3 regions of the Ornithinibacillus liuyingii genome follow, and region 2 is predicted to be linked to each of the others. Evidence: riboswitches for the same ligand, from Rfam matches in the RefSeq annotation. Region 2 holds a riboswitch; each other region holds the start of a gene.

Region 1 (3,187 bases), on a different contig from region 2:
CAAACGACTTATTATATTCAAAAGAACATGAATGGGTAAAAAAAGAAGGTAACACTGTTCGTGTAGGGATAACAGACTTCGCACAGGACGAATTAGGAGATATCGTATTTGTTGAGCTTCCAGAGGTTGGAGATGAGATACAAGTTGATGAGCCTTTTGGTAGCGTTGAGTCTGTAAAGACAGTGTCTGAATTATATGCGCCTATTAGTGGGAAAATTGTCGAAGTAAATACAGATTTAGAGGATAGCCCTGAGCTTGTAAACGAAGCTCCATATGAAGGTGCATGGATGATTGTCATCGAGCCTAGTGATGAATCTGAACTAGAAAATCTACTTTCGCCTGAGGCATATAAAGAACTAATCGAACAAGAATAATATGTTAAACATCTAAGAACTGACTTTTTTCCAAGCTTTACGGAAAAGAGTCAGTTTTCATTTCAAAAATATCCAGCTCTAGGCGTCAGTCCCTATTGAGAATATGTTCACCTGTTTGTGTTTGGACGCCTTACGCTCTAATCATATGAGGGGGATCTACCATGATTTCACATCAAACTGAACGTGTTATAATTGTTGAGGGTTTAACGGATAAAAGGCAACTTGAGAAAGTTATTAATGACCAGATTACAATTATTTGTACGAATGGAACGTTTGATATAGAACGTTTTGATGAAATGCTAGAAACCTATCAGTTGGATGAAAAGGATGTTTATATCTTTGTTGATGAAGACAAATCTGGGATGAAGCTTCGGAAACAACTTTCCCTTGAGTTACCACATGCAGAGCATATTTATGTTAGTAGTGAGTATCGAGAAGTAGCTGCTACCCCAGAACGAATTTTAGCAATGCTTCTACTTGGTAAGCAAATTGCTGTTAATCCCCATTATTTAGTCTAGCTTTCAAGTAGGTGATAAATTGAACGAGATTTCCAAAGAAGTTCTTGAACAACAAGAATATTTACTGTATATATATACCCCTTTTTGTGGTACTTGCCACATAGCCAGGACAATGTTAGATAAGATAGAAGCGGTGCATCAGGAGAACATATTTTATGAAATGAATGCCTCTTTGTATCCTGATTTCATGCAAGACAATAAAATCGAAAGTGTTCCTTGTCTTGTCATAAAAAAGGGTCATGATATTAAAGAAAAAATCTATGCATTTCAATCCACTGGGAATATATATCGTTACCTTTTAGAATATCAACCAGAATTATTTCGAGATAAAAAATAAATTGTATTGCATTTTTTTATTGACACGTCTATATACTGATGATATAGTAAATTCTGTTGAAAAATTGAATAATGTAAATCTCTTATCCAGAGCGGTGGAGGGAAAGGCCCTATGATACCGCGGCAACCTTCAAACTTTCGTGTTTGAAAAAGGTGCCAAGTCCTACAAAGCAATTGGCTTTGAAAGATGAGGGAACGTTAGGATTTAATAGTTACTATTACGTCTTTCTGTTCTCTTACAGAAAGGCGTTTTTTATTTGGGAAGGGCAAAATCAATTCTTACCATTACGTGATATAAATACGATTGTATTTATGCATTTCCGAAATTAGTACATCATAGAAAGAGGAGGGATATGGAATGATATCTATTAAAGATCTGACTAAAGTATTTCGCTTTGATCAGAAAGAAATCAAAGCAGTGGATCACTTAAGTTTAACCATTGAAGATGGTGATATATTTGGTGTGATTGGCTATAGTGGTGCGGGAAAAAGTACATTTATTCGTTTGCTAAATCGTCTCGAAGACCCTACTTCTGGTCAGGTAACCATTCAAGGCAAAAATATAACGGCAATGAAGAAGAATGAACTAAGAATTGCTAGACAGGATATTGGTATGATTTTTCAGCATTTTAATCTTCTATGGTCACGTACAGTTCGTGAAAATATTGCATTTCCATTAGAGATTGCTGGAGTTCCTGCAAAAGAGAGAGAAGATCGAGTAAAGGAACTAATTGAGCTTGTGGGACTTGCTGGAAGAGAGAATGCGTATCCTTCTCAATTAAGTGGTGGGCAGAAGCAGCGAGTTGGTATTGCAAGAGCACTTGCGAATAATCCTAAGGTGTTATTGTGTGATGAAGCAACCTCTGCATTAGATCCAGAAACAACAGATTCCATATTAGACCTTTTGGTAGATATTAATGGAAGATTAGGACTTACCATTATATTAATTACCCATGAAATGCATGTTATCAAGAAAATTTGTAACCGAGTTGCTGTGATGGAAAAAGGAAAGATTGTGGAGCAGGGTGATGTGTTAGATGTGTTCCTAAAACCGAAGCAGCCCGTTACTAAGAAATTTGTCGAACAAGTGATGGGTGACTCAGATGGTGATTTGAGTCAATTATTAGATGTTTATACAAGTGGAAGGGTTGTTCGTTTACATTTCGTCGGCGATTCTGCAAACCAAGCATTAATCAGTCAGTTATCTAAGGAATTTGAAATTGAAGTAAATATTCTTCAAGGAAAAATTACTCAAACTAAACTTGGTGCTTATGGGACCCTAGTAGTACAAATTAACGGAAGTGACCGTGAAATAAACAATACAATCCAATTTATTACGGAAAAAACCACTGTAGAAGTGGAGGTTTTAACCCATGCCTAATGAATTATTTCCTAATGTAGTAATAGAGAAATTACTAGTGGCAACCGGCGAAACGTTCTATATGACCCTTTTAGCCTTAGTAGGGACTGTTATTTTTGGAGTAATATTAGGACTTTTACTTTATTTAACCTCCAAAGGTGGACTATGGGAAAACAAAGCGTTGAATTTTATTGTAGCAACAATTGTTAACGTATTTCGAGCCATTCCTTTTATTATCTTAATATTGTTATTGATTCCATTTACTAATTTCTTGATTGGCACGATTAGGGGACCAAACGCGGCTCTTCCTGCGTTAATAGTGGGTGCAGCTCCGTTTTATGCAAGGTTAGTAGAAATTGGGTTACGTGAGGTAAATCGAGGCGTTATTGAAGCAGCACAGGCAATGGGAGCTAGAACAAAAACCATTATTTTTAAAGTGTTATTGCCAGAATCTATGCCTGCTCTTGTTTCTGGAATAACGGTTACTGCAATTGCCTTAATTGGGTATACAGCAGTAGCTGGTGTTATCGGTGCTGGGGGGCTAGGAGACTTTGCCTATTACCATGGTTTTGTTAGACGTGACTTTGATGTCGTGTTTG
Region 2 (3,187 bases):
ATCAGGTTAAGATAATAGGTACGCCTTGGACTGCACCTGCATGGATGAAATATAGTAATCAGTTAAACGGATCCTATTTGAATTATGAAGATGAGCGTGTTTATGAAGCATACGCGAACTATTTTGTAAAATACATTCAAGCCTATGAAAACAACCAGATTCCAATTGATGCTATTACGATTCAAAATGAACCAGAGCATACCTCAGAATCCTACCCCACTATGAGTATGAATGCTGAGGAGCAAGCGATGTTTATTAAGCAATATTTACACCCTACATTTTCACAACACGATATTAACACCAAAATTTTGGCGTACGATCATAACTGGGAGAATGCTTTTGATTATTCGAACAAGGTTCTTCATGATGAAGAGGCTAATGCATACACGAGTGGCATCGCGTTTCATTGCTATGAGGGGGACCCTGAAAGTATGTCGAAGGTGCATGAAGCATATCCGGACAAGCATATCTATTTGACAGAGTGTAGTGGTGGTGATTGGAGCGCAGATTTTGGCGATAACCTAAATTGGTATATGTCGAATCTCATTATTGGTGGACCTCGGAATTGGGCAGAGGCAGTACTACTATGGAATATTGCACTTGATCCTAATGGCGGACCAACGAATGGGGGATGTAGTGATTGTCGCGGTGTTGTGACAGTAAATAAAGAGGCAAATGAGGTGTCAAAAAACGTCGAATATTATGCCCTTGGTCATGCTAGTAAATTTGTAAACCCCGGTGCAGTCCGAGTAAGTACTACGCATTATCAAGGTAAACTAGAAACAGTGGGGTTTCGAAATCCTGATGATTCAATGGTTCTAATCGTAGCCAATACAAGTGATCATTCTGAAACATTTCAAGTCAATTACCAAACCGAGTCTTTCACTTACACAATGGACCCGAATAGTGCTGCCACGTTTACATGGTAGGACAGGGACGAGAGATTCTATGAATTATTTTAAAAAAAAGATTGACATCTAATTCATTAGGTACTATAGTATTTATCATAACTTACAACTACATAAATATTGAATTTTCTTCTTATCCAGAGAGACCGAGGGATCAGGCCCTATGAAGTCTCGGCAGCGGGTTAATGTAAATTAACACTGTGCCACTTCCTGCAAATGTACGTACATTTGAAAGATGAGAAGGAAGTCGTTTCAGTTTATATTTTGAGACCTTCCTTTTTTCTATGGATAAGAAAAGAGGAAGGTCTTTTTCGTTGTGAATGAATAAAGGAGTGGCGTGAGTATATGATTGAATTTCGGAATATATCAAAAACCTTTAAAATTGGCAATCGTGAAGTAAATGCCGTTAAAAATGTATCTCTTTCAATTCAACAGGGAGAGATATTCGGAATTATTGGCTTTAGTGGTGCAGGGAAGAGTACCTTGTTACGACTAGTGAATTTATTGGAGACGCCGACAAATGGTGAAATTGAAGTGCAAGGCATCAATATCGGATCGCTCTCCCAAAAGGATGTCAGAAAGCTTCGAAGTAGAATTGGCATGATTTTTCAAAACTTTAACCTATTCGCTTCTAGAACAGTAGCAGGAAATGTGGCATATCCACTGAAGCTTGCTGGTTGGTCTAAAAAAGAAATCGATAAAAGAGTTAGCGAGCTACTTAGCTTTGTTGGTCTTACCGATAAGGCAAAAGATTATCCAGAGCAGTTATCTGGTGGGCAGAAGCAACGAGTCGGGATTGCGAGAGCACTAGCTACCTCTCCAGATATATTAATTTGTGACGAGGCAACATCTGCCCTAGATCCAGATACAACAAGTGAAATTCTTCGTCTTCTCAAAAAAGTAAATAAAGAATTAGGGATTACGATTTTGCTGATTACCCATGAAATGCATGTTATACAGGAGATTTGTGACAAAGTTGCGGTGATGGAGAATGGTGAAGTGATTGAAACGGATTCAGTCTTTAATGTATTTACCAATCCACAGCATCTTACGACACAGCGCTTCATCCAATCCGTACAGCAAGACAGACCATCAACTTCATTATTAAGGGAATGGAGAAGAAAAGGTGGAAAACATTTATATCGCGTTATCTTTAAGGGCGAGGTTGCCAGTGATCCAGTCTTATCTCGAGTAACTAGAAAATTTGATGTGGATGTCAATATTGTATACGGCTCTGTCCGAGAGCTTCAGGAGAAATTATACGGAAACTTGCTTGTCTCGTTTGAGGGACAGGAAGAAAATATATCTTCTGTTCTTTTAGCACTTCAGCAAGATGTAACAGTAGAGGAGGTGAATGTAAATGAAGGTTGATTGGAGTACATTTTGGCCGCGAATACTGGAGGCTACTGGGGAAACAGTTTTAATGGTTATTATGACACTTATTTTAGGTTCCATTCTGGGTATAACGATAGGTTTACTTTTATTTGTAACAAGAACTGGTAATATTTTGGAAAATAAGATTATGTTTAATTTACTGAATGTCTTGATTAATATTATTCGCCCTATTCCGTTCATCATCTTCTTAGTGGCAATTAGTCCATTAACTAGAGCAGTAGTTGGGACAACGATTGGGACATGGGCAGCAATTTTCCCAATGACGATTGCTTCAGCATTTGGAATTGCAAGGGTAGTAGAGAACAACTTAGTGAGTATTGACTCCGGAGTAATTGAAGCAGCGAAGGCAATGGGAGCAAGTCCTTTACGAATTATTTTCACCGTACTAATCCCAGAGGCGTTAGGACCACTTATTTTAGGGTTAACCTTTGTAACCGTAAGTTTGATCGACTTCTCAGCAATGGCAGGAACTGTTGGCGGAGGCGGTTTAGGTCATGTAGCAATGACCTATGGATACCAACGATTTGATGGCAGTGTCATGCTAGTGACCGTTATTATACTGATTATTCTAGTACAAATCGCACAGTGGATTGGAAATACAGTATCAAGAAAGATTATGAGACGATAGATTACTTCATAGTAAAAATACAAAAGGAGATGGAATGATGAAAAAATGGTTTAGTATGTTAATCGTATTAATTGCAGTGAGTACATTAGTTGCTTGTGGAAGTGATACTACTTCAGGTAATGGAGATGAAGTAGTAGTTAAAATTGGTGTAACAGGAACAGATGGCGAGGTATGGCCAATTCTAAAAGAGAAGGCGAAAGCAGAAGGTATTGAAATTGAATTAGTGGAGTTCTCTGACTACACATTGCCGAATCAA
Region 3 (3,187 bases), on a different contig from region 2:
GACGTAGGCTGCCATCCCAATTGTGCGGAAAGGCTCTCGTCCTGCTTCTTGTCTACGCTGTTTCATATCAGCAATCTTGGCTTGTGCTTCCTCCACCGTATGTCCATGGATGACATACGCATCACAAAGCGATGAAATGACCTGTTTCCCTTTCTCACTTTCGCCACCCGCATATAAAATTGGGTTTGGCCGTTGGACTGGCTTAGGGGAAAGCTTGGTGTTCTCTATTTGATAAAACTGGCCCTGATAGGAGAAGGTTTCCTCCGTCCATAATCCTTTCAGAATCTCAATAAACTCTGCTGTTCGGTCATATCGTTCATCATGTGCGGTAAAATCACCACCATATTGCTTCGCCTCCTCGGCCCACCAGCCAGAAACAACATTTAAGGTAAAGCGTCCATTACTAATATGGTCGATGTTTGCCGCCATTTTTGCTGTAACAGCTGGATTATGAAACACGGGACGAACCGCTGTCATGATCTCGATTTTTTCTGTTACGGCTGCTAAAGCTGCTGCAGTAGACCATGCCTCTAAGGAATCCTTGTCTGTGCCTTTAATATCATTCAAGTAAAGCTCCGCAATTAAGGTAGTATCATAGCCCCATTTTTCTGCTGATTGAATTACTTTCTTTGCATAGTCAAACGTTGGTGGCATCTTTTCATCCTCGACATTACGTAACCACCCGCCAAAAATCGGTAACCAAAATCCGTACTTCATAAAACTTCCTCCTCATCCACTTGTGTTCTATCTGTAAAACATAAAAAAATCTCCTTCCCTAGATAGGAAAAGAGATAACTACTAAAAATAAGTTTGCACTCTCCTATCTTCCAAGCAATTGCTTGATGGAATTGGCACAGTATTCTTATGAAAGAACCTGTTGCCGAGGCTTCAAAGGGCCATGTCCCTCCACCTCTCTTGATAAGATCAAAAATTATTTGATTATTTCCTCTATCATAAAGTAACCCTTTCCACCTTGTCAATCATTAATTCCTACTTGACTGATAGGAATTGTTCGAATAGAATATAACAATAATTGCACACCACTACTTCTTATCAAGAGAAGTCGAGGGAACAGGCCCGATGACGCTTCAGCAACCTCTGATATATCATGTCAGAAAGGTGCTAATTCCGACGAGATTATTCTTGAGAGATAAGAGATTACATACAACAATGTAAAATCCCTTTATTCTCACCAGAAGAATAAGGGATTTTTCTGCTGATAGGAAGTAAATGCTAGGAAAAAACACAATCGCAAAAAGGACCGAATGTCCATTTTTCAAATGAATCGATGCAAGGAAATAGGAAAGGTTGAGTAGGAATGAGTGAGATCGTTATATTTTCTGGTAGTACTGCTACATTATCTGGCTCTGAGCAGGTATTACGTTATTTCGGGAGCCTATTACATGATAGACAATTTTCAGTAACCCATATTTCGGTAAGAGATGTACCATATCAAGATCTTTTTGACATGAATATAAACAGTCCAAAAATAAAACAAATGACAGCATTAATCGAAAATGCCCACGGTATCCTGATTGGGTCACCGGTTTATAAGGGAGCTTATTCCGGGGTGTTAAAAGCATTCATTGATCTTCTGCCACAGGATGTGTTGAAGCATAAGCCAGTCCTTCCGATTATGACTGGTGGGAGTCCTTCCCATCTTTTAGCCCTCGAATATACACTGAAGCCACTATTAGCCACATTAAAGGCGCATAATTTAAAAGGCCTCTACCTATTGGATCAAACAATCAATAAACAGAGGGAAATACCAATAGTAGATGAGGAAACCATACAGCGAGCAAGAAAACAGCTTGATTATTTCTGTAAATTAGTAGTTCACAGGCAGACAACGCCCATTTAGATGATTCAGCAGAATTTTAGCTAAAGATACTAATTTACATACACTAGGGAGAGTTACATCATGAAAAATATAATCGTCATCATCGGATCCTTTATTGTTGCATTTGCCTTTAATTTCTTTCTGGTCCCTTTTGGTATCTTAAGTAGTGGCGTTAGTGGTATAGCTATTTTAATTGGACTCATTACGCCACTTGATATCGGAATTCTGACCTTTATCTTTAATTTACCGTTACTCTTATTGGGCTATGTTAAATTAGGGAAGAGGATTACCGTGAATACGCTGATTTGTGTCGTGTCCCTATCTTTCTTTTTATATATTTTACCAGTAGTTGCGATAACGGATGATATTTTGCTTTCAACCATCTTTGGAGGAATTATTGGTGGAATTGGAGTCGGTATCATACTGAAATATTCCGGAACCTCTGGTGGGTTGGACATTATCGCGATTATTATTTCCCGTAATAGTAATATTAGTGTAGGGCTACTCCTTACCGGAATGAATGGTGTCATTGTCCTGCTATCTGGTGCTATCTTCAGCTGGGACATTGCATTATATACCCTTTTATCTATTTATTTGACGGGGAAAGTTATCGATGCGATTCACACAAGTCATATCAAACTGACCATGCAGATTGTGACATCAAAAGGAGATCAAATTAGAAAAGAATTACTGCAATCCGTTTATCGTGGGATTACGATTACGGAGGGATTCGGTGGTTATACAGAAGAAAAGAAACAAATTCTAATGATGGTCGTGACCCGTTATGAGACCGTGAAAATTAAAGAAATCGTTCGTCAACACGATGACAAAGCGTTTATTAACATCTTTCAAACCGTTGAAATTGATGGTGAATTTGCAAAGAACTAACGAAAGAACTCGTCTGCCCTGCTTCCTTTTCTATTTTCACCCTAATAGAAAAGGAATTTGGGGATAAGATGTTAGTAGTCGTATTCATTTTTCTATGTTAGCAAAAAAATAAAACATTACATTAGCTATTGAACGAAGCCAGTGATAAAATACGCTTATTCCAATCATTTACATATAACATAAGAAGGTGACTAGATATTCATACAGAATTTGTACTCATTAGTATTGTTATTGTCATTTCACTCGGTATCTTATCACAATGGTTAGCCTGGAGAATTCAATGGCCATCTATTGTCATCATGTCTGTTGCCGGATTATTAATTGGTCCGGTATTCGGATTAATTAATCCGCAAGAAGCGCTTGGGAGTCTTTATAGTCCCATTATCTCGCTTGCAGTGGCATTAATTTTATTTGAAGGTAGTACAAGCTTAGATGTACGGGAATTAAAGGGGGTATCGA

What was found. Region 2 has a riboswitch for S-adenosylmethionine ahead of ACSKT4_RS14560 (methionine ABC transporter ATP-binding protein). Riboswitches for the same ligand answer to the same signal wherever they lie in the genome.
Region 1: it holds a riboswitch for S-adenosylmethionine, as region 2 does, so the genes downstream of both, ACSKT4_RS15785 (methionine ABC transporter ATP-binding protein) here and ACSKT4_RS14560 (methionine ABC transporter ATP-binding protein) in region 2, are expected to answer to the same signal.
Region 3: it holds a riboswitch for S-adenosylmethionine, as region 2 does, so the genes downstream of both, ssuE (NADPH-dependent FMN reductase) here and ACSKT4_RS14560 (methionine ABC transporter ATP-binding protein) in region 2, are expected to answer to the same signal.

What each region holds. Positions count from the first base shown of each region.
Region 1 is NZ_JBPWOS010000012.1:55,076-58,262, forward strand. It holds gene gcvH (glycine cleavage system protein GcvH) at 1-374, shown strand, start outside; gene ACSKT4_RS15775 (toprim domain-containing protein) at 536-892, shown strand; gene ACSKT4_RS15780 (thioredoxin family protein) at 912-1,229, shown strand; SAM riboswitch class I at 1,309-1,422, shown strand; gene ACSKT4_RS15785 (methionine ABC transporter ATP-binding protein) at 1,587-2,609, shown strand; gene ACSKT4_RS15790 (methionine ABC transporter permease) at 2,602-3,187, shown strand, end outside.
Region 2 is NZ_JBPWOS010000010.1:133,869-137,055, reverse strand. It holds gene ACSKT4_RS14565 (glycoside hydrolase family 30 protein) at 1-929, shown strand, start outside; SAM riboswitch class I at 1,039-1,150, shown strand; gene ACSKT4_RS14560 (methionine ABC transporter ATP-binding protein) at 1,254-2,279, shown strand; gene ACSKT4_RS14555 (methionine ABC transporter permease) at 2,269-2,931, shown strand; gene ACSKT4_RS14550 (MetQ/NlpA family ABC transporter substrate-binding protein) at 2,969-3,187, shown strand, end outside.
Region 3 is NZ_JBPWOS010000002.1:135,923-139,109, reverse strand. It holds gene ACSKT4_RS03595 (LLM class flavin-dependent oxidoreductase) at 1-717, opposite strand, end outside; SAM riboswitch class I at 818-925, opposite strand; SAM riboswitch class I at 1,048-1,157, shown strand; gene ssuE (NADPH-dependent FMN reductase) at 1,319-1,861, shown strand; gene ACSKT4_RS03585 (YitT family protein) at 1,922-2,728, shown strand; gene ACSKT4_RS03580 (cation:proton antiporter) at 2,926-3,187, shown strand, end outside.